2 regions of the Shewanella amazonensis SB2B genome follow, and region 1 is predicted to be linked to the other one. Evidence: predicted binding sites of a transcription regulator. Region 1 holds the regulator's gene; the other holds the start of a gene.
The links. Region 1 encodes sigma-54, which starts transcription at its own class of promoters, with help from an activator protein. Its sites were predicted from a motif close to GTTGGCACGNNNNTNGNNT; they were not measured.
Positions count from the first base shown of each region.

Region 2: the regulator sigma-54 is predicted to act here: its motif matches at 1,663-1,681, upstream of SAMA_RS08210 (YccF domain-containing protein).

Region 1 covers NC_008700.1:3,662,155-3,665,542, forward strand. The annotation lists gene lptA (lipopolysaccharide transport periplasmic protein LptA) at 1-513, shown strand, start outside; gene lptB (LPS export ABC transporter ATP-binding protein) at 510-1,241, shown strand; gene SAMA_RS16110 (RNA polymerase factor sigma-54) at 1,353-2,834, shown strand; gene hpf (ribosome hibernation promoting factor) at 2,865-3,152, shown strand; gene ptsN (PTS IIA-like nitrogen regulatory protein PtsN) at 3,155-3,388, shown strand, end outside.
Region 2 covers NC_008700.1:1,917,198-1,920,585, reverse strand. The annotation lists gene SAMA_RS19510 (hypothetical protein) at 303-476, shown strand; gene SAMA_RS08215 (pyridoxal-phosphate dependent enzyme) at 569-1,492, opposite strand; gene SAMA_RS08210 (YccF domain-containing protein) at 1,727-2,134, shown strand; gene SAMA_RS08205 (substrate-binding periplasmic protein) at 2,143-2,892, opposite strand; gene SAMA_RS08200 (EVE domain-containing protein) at 3,119-3,388, shown strand, end outside.

The DNA.
Region 1 (3,388 bases):
TGCAGCGCTGTGGCTTTGGCCAACACCAAGTTTGATTTGAGCCAGGAAGTCAAAATTGCCGCAGCCAACAGTTATGCCGATCTGAAAAACAAGCGCATTGTATACGAAGGCCCGGTGACCCTGACCCAGGGCAGCCTGGTGCTTAAGGCGGGTGAACTGAGCTCTTTCACCGACGAGAAAAGCGGTAAACGCATTCTGCTCGCCAAGGGTAACCCTGCCACTTACAGTCAGCAGGTGGAAGATGGCCGCACAGTGCATGCCAGTGCTACGGAAATCAGCTACAACATCGACAGCCGTGTAATGAGCCTCAAAGGCAACGCCAAGGTCGAGCAGGATGGCAGCCAGGTGAGCGCCGACTCCATCGTTTACGATATCGAAAAGCAGCAGCTCACGTCCCAAAGCAGCGGTAAAAAAGACGACCGGGTTATCACCATCATCAAGCCCGAAAATTACCAGCAGGATCTGCAGGATAAAGTTAAGACAGAGCAACCCCAGCAAGAGAAGCAGCAATGACCCAACTGACCCTGAAGGCCAGTAACCTCGCCAAGAGTTACAAAAACCGCCAGGTTGTCAAAAACGTCAGCCTCACCGTCAATACCGGCCAGGTGGTCGGCTTGTTGGGCCCCAATGGTGCCGGTAAAACCACCACCTTTTATATGGTGGTGGGTCTGGTACAGAGTGACAAGGGCAGCATACACATCAATGATGATGACCTGACGCTGGATCCCATGCATCTGCGGGCACGCAAGGGCATTGGCTATCTGCCACAGGAAGCCAGCATCTTTCGCAAGCTGTCGGTGCGCGACAACATCATGGCCGTGTTGCAGATGCGTAAAGAGCTGAACACCGATGAGCGTGAAGAGGCCTTGGAGCAACTGCTGGAAGAGTTTCACATCACCCACATTCGTGACAATCTGGGCATGTCACTCTCAGGTGGCGAACGTCGCCGGGTCGAGATAGCCCGGGCGCTCGCCGCAAACCCCAGATTTATCCTGTTGGATGAACCTTTTGCCGGGGTAGACCCCATTTCCGTTATCGACATCAAAAAGATCATCGAGCAATTGAAGAATCGTGGCCTTGGTGTGCTTATCACCGACCACAACGTGAGAGAAACCCTCGATGTGTGCGAAAAAGCCTATATCGTCAGCCATGGCGATTTGATTGCCGAAGGCACTCCTGCCGAAATCCTCGACAATCAGCAGGTGCGTGCAGTGTACTTGGGTGAGCAATTCAGGCTATAGTTAATTAACAAAGCCCCCTTCTCATATCCGGATAATCAGGGTGGTAAATCACCGGATAACCTGATAGAAAAGCTTTCTACCTGAATAATTTAGTGAAGGATTCGCAGTACAATGAAAGCGTCGCTCCAGCTAAAACTGGGACAACAACTCACAATGACGCCACAGTTGCAGCAGGCCATTCGTCTGCTTCAACTCTCTTCGCTTGAACTGCAACAGGAAATTCAGCAAGCCCTCGACGCCAACCCACTGTTGGAGCTGGACGACGAACTGGGCAGCGATCAGTTTGATGCCGACGGCGGCGATAAAGAATTTGATGACCAGTTCAGCCAGGAGTCCGTCTCAAACGACACCACGGACAGTGCCTCGCTGGAAACCTCAGACGCCATCAATCAGCAGTCCATGCCGGACGAGCTCCCGATGGATACCACCTGGGATGAAGTCTTTACGGCTGCCCCCGTGTCTGGCCCCGGGATCCGTGGCGAAGATGATATGCCGTTTCAGGGCGAAACCAGCGAAGGCCTCTACGAACATCTCGAATGGCAAAAAAATCTCACCCCTTTTTCCGATACCGATCTGGCCATTGCCACTGCCATCATAGATGCCATCGATGACAAAGGTTACTTGACCCAAAGCCTGGAGGAAATTCTCGAGGCCGTGGGCGATGACGAAGTGGAGCTTGACGAAGTTGAGGCCGTGCTCAAACGCATTCAACACTTCGACCCAATCGGGGTGGCTGCCCGTGATTTGGCAGAGTGCCTGCTCATTCAACTTGGGCAGTTTCCGGCGGATACCCCCCACCTGGACAACGCCAAGCTGCTTATCCGTGACCATTTGGACTTGATTGCCAACCGCGACTTCCGCACCCTGATGCGAAAAACACGCCTCAAGGAAGAAGAACTCAGAGACGCAATCGTCCTTATTCAGGGGCTGAATCCCCGTCCCGGTGAGTCGGTGACCAGCACCAAGGACGAGTATGTTATTCCGGATGTCTCGGTCAGTAAAAAAAATGGCCGTTGGGTTGTAGAGCTTAATCCCGATTGTATGCCTAAACTGAGTGTGAACCAGCAATATGCCGCCATGGCGCGCACCAGTCGCAACCAGGCTGACAGCCAGTTTATCCGCGGGCATTTGCAAGAGGCCAAGTGGTTTATCAAGAGCCTGGAGAGCCGCAACGACACCCTGCTGAAAGTCGCCAATTGCATAGTGCAGTTCCAGCAGGGCTTTTTTGAGTATGGTGAAGAAGCCATGAAACCCATGGTGCTCAACGATATCGCCGAAGCGGTAGAGATGCACGAATCCACCATCTCACGGGTCACTACCCAAAAATACATGCATACCCCAAGGGGTATCTTTGAACTCAAGTATTTTTTCTCCAGCCACGTCGGGACCGAAGATGGCGGAGAATGCTCATCTACTGCCATCCGCGCCTTTATCAAGAAACTGGTGGCAGCAGAAAATCAGAAGAAACCATTGAGCGACAGCAAAATGGCGGAACTTCTGGCAGAACAAGGAATCAACGTTGCTAGACGCACCATCGCCAAATACCGAGAGGCGATGTTGATCCCACCGTCAAACCAACGTAAGAGTTTATAACCCACCCAAGGTCTTTGGAGGAAAGTGTCTATGCAAATCAATCTGACTGGGCATCATATCGAAATCACTGATTCACTGCGTAACTACGTAGAGAGCAAGTTCTCCAAGCTTGAACGTCATTTCGAACAGATCAATAATGTCCACGTTGTTCTCAATGTTCAGAAATTGCAGCAAATCGCAGAAGCCAAGCTTCACCTCAACGGTGGCGAGGTATTCGCCACTTCAGAACATGAAGACATGTACGCCGCCATTGACGCCCTAATTGATAAATTGGACCGTCAGGTTATTAAACACAAAGAGAAACTGACCAAACATTAACGATGGAACTAAGTACCATCCTGGCGCCGGAGTGCACTAGCTGTGCCACTCCGGGCAGCAAGAAAAAGGTGCTGGAGCTGATTAGCGATCTCGCTGCTGCCCAGAATCCCTCCCTCTCGTCTCAAGAGATATTCGAAAGCCTGCTGGCCCGTGAAAAAATGGGTAGCACAGGTATTGGTAATGGTATTGCCATTCCCCATGGACGCCTTGGCACTATAGATAAGCCCTTAGCTGTG
Region 2 (3,388 bases), 1.7 Mb from region 1:
ATCCAAGGTTTTAGAGGGGCAGAATTGATTGTTGCCGCCAAATACTGCGGTAATTAACGCTGAGGGCGTAAGTTTCTTTTCTGTGTCATCCCAGCGTCATCTTACTCTGTTCAAATGCACTGAATCGCCCGTGTCAGACGGTTTAGATTGACTTCATCGGGGCGGCTAACTTGCAAACCTGGCATCAATACGCTAGTCTCGGTGGTCCTCACAACCGTCTTTTGCATATTTTTGCTAAGGATATTTTATAGTTAGATTAATTTCGCCCTTAAATGGCGACAAAGAAATAAGGAGTGTGGCTTATGTCATACAAATTAGATGGCCATGAAATCAGCGTGGCATTTCCGGTAGATTCCATCTCCCTCAATAAAAGCTCAATCGCCTTTACCGACAAGCACGGTAAGAACAGGCGGACCTTCTCGAAGCGTACCGAAGCGCTTAGATTCATGAAGTGGCTGCTGAGCAGCAATAAGTAACATTTCGCTGGGAATTTCCCTTTTCCTCTCACTTTCCCAAGCGATACTCCCAACGCCTGCGCAGAGAGCACAATTTCACAGGTGCTTTCCGCTCAGGCGACATCTCGTTCGAATAACTGTGCAAACTTGCGCCGATAGCGGGGCAACATGGACACATTCCCCCTAAGCCCACCCTGATGCAGGTACAGCCAGTTTCCCTCTGCATTGGCATCCAGCAGTGACTTCAATACCAGCAGCCCGCAAGGATCGTACAACAACTCAAATTCCAGCCCCTGGCGCCGCATAGCCAGCCAAATCTCCAGCTCATCACGCTTGAGTTTGGCGTAATGATGGGCGTCTCCAACCACCTCGGGGTAAATGTGACTGTCGGCACTTAATTCAGCAAACTGGTCAAAAAGATAATCGCCATCCCCCACCACAGGGCAAGTCACCACCCTGATATCACAATGCTGCTGATGGAAATACTCACTGAGGTAAAGTGCCGTGGTGCCTGTGCCGGACGGCAGAAACACGTTCAGATGAGCCACGCCACGGGCGGCTGCCCAATCCGCAATTTCGCGACCAAGCGTATGCACACCCCTGCGCGCGAGGGCGCATCGTCCACCTTCCGGCACATAGAGACACGCGTCAGCGTCCATCTGCTTTAAGCGAATTGACTCGATGTATTCACGGGGCGAGATATTTGGCTCTGGTACTGTGATTACCGTGGCGCCAAGTGCCAGCGCGCCGCCATAATTGCCCTCTTCCCCCCGATAGATGCTTGCGGCGATGTGGTCCACATAGAACTCCAGTTGCCAGCCACGCCTGCTCGCCAACGCCGCCAGCGAATAAAGCGAATTGGACTGGGGCGAACCATAGCCAATCAGGGTTTGCACGCCATCAAAGCTGTCAGCCAGCAAACTGGCAAATTTACGCCCCTTATTGCCACTGAAGGGTTCAGGCAATAAATCGTCCCGTTTAATCCACAAACTGTGGCCAAAAAAGGAAAAGGGATCTACTGGGCTGGGACTGGGCATGGGTAAGCGCTTCTCAGAGAGGGAAAGGGTGACCAAGAGATGCCAAGTCTAACGCGACTTGAGCCGGGTTTCAGCTTACAGCTGGTCATTTATACCAACCGGTATGGTGAAACACACTAACTCCGCAGCAAGAAACATCAATATGTCATTGATATTCAAAAAAATAAATAGATGGCCTTGATTTTGCTTAGTTTTTACCAATCGAAGATGGACGCATCGTTTACAGGAGAACATATGGCCCTGCTCAGGCTTATATTTAATATCGCGTGGTTTGTACTTGGTGGCTTTGTCATGGGGCTGGCCTGGTGGCTTGCTGGTGTGCTGTGCTTTATCAGTATTATCGGCATTCCCTTCGGACGAGCCTGTTTCGTAATTGGTGAAATGGCGTTTTGGCCCTTTGGACAGGACCATGTCTCCCGCCGCGAGCTTACCGGCCTGGAAGATTTGGGGACAGGCCCCCTTGGCATGGTGGGCAACGTTATATGGTTTTTGCTGTTTGGGATCTGGCTTGCCATTGGTCACATTGGCCACGCACTGGCCTGCTTTATCACCATTATCGGCATTCCATTCGGCATACAGCACCTTAAATTGGCTCTGCTCAGCCTGACCCCGATTGGACGCACAGTCGTTACTCGTGCGTGAAGAGTTTCTTACTCCGGCAAGTGATCTGCCATGATTTCTGCCGCATCAATTCGCTGCAGGCCTTCATTGAAAATGGCCTGCCAGCGATGACCTTCCGGCGTATTCTTAAAGGCAATATAAAGGTTCTTGTTTGCCAATAACTGGCTGTTAATTTGCACTTTATCGGCCACACCCTGTAGCCTGCTCTGTTTAAGCAAATAGCGCATGACGTAAACATCTATCACGGCCGCATCAATACGACCCGCCGCGACCTTTTTGATGTTGAACTCATCTGATGTCACCTGCTCAGCTGGCTGAAGGTCATCGGCGATGGCCCTGTCCAGTTCTTCGGTATTCACATAATCCTGTACAACCCCCAGCCGGTAGTTGCGAAGATCCTTAACCGACACCCAACTGATGGGACGGCTCTTGTGCTCAAGCAGTCCCAATGGACTCATGCCCATGGGATGGGAAAACACAAATTGCACTGTGTCGAAGTAGTATTCGGGGAAATACCCAACGTAGGGTGTATTGCTTTGGTGGGCCAGTTTCACCGCCCGACTCCACGGATAAAAGTCCACCTCAAGTTGATAACCCATAGCGGCAAAAGCGGCCTTTGCCACAGCCACAGCAGCACCTTCGGATGGCAGGCCTTGCCCCGAATAAGGTGGCCAGTTAAGTGATGTGAGCCTGACGACCGTGGCGTTTACCCCGTTGGCAACGCCAAATCCGGCAAGTGACAGGATCAACACCAGCCACATTGGCCTGAACAAGTGCATTGGACTTGATAGCAGTCGTCTTGGCAGCATAACGTGTGTCTTGGCGATATGGGCAGCCTCTGAATAAACTCAGAATCAAGTATAGCAACGTCATCAGCCGGAGCATGAGACAGCTAGTCGAGGCGTGGAAAGATTGCCCGCGTTGTATTCGGGGAATTGCTGCCGCCCTTTGCAGCGCGCCAAGTTGGCCTTACACTGGCAACTCTTGCAATAAAGTGGAAGTGCAATGAACTACTGGTTAATGAAATCGGAGCCTGATGAATTCAGCATCCGAGATCTGGCCGCCAGGCCACAGCAAACAGAAGGCTGGCATGGGATCCGCAATTATCAGGCCCGCAACTTTATGCGGGATGCCATGAAGGTTGGTGACAGGGTATTTTTCTACCATTCCAGCTGCAAGGTTCCTGCCATTGTCGGCGTCGCCGAAATCGCCAGCGACGTCTACCCTGATAGCAGTGCCTGGGATCCTGAGTCGGATTATTTTGATCCCAAATCC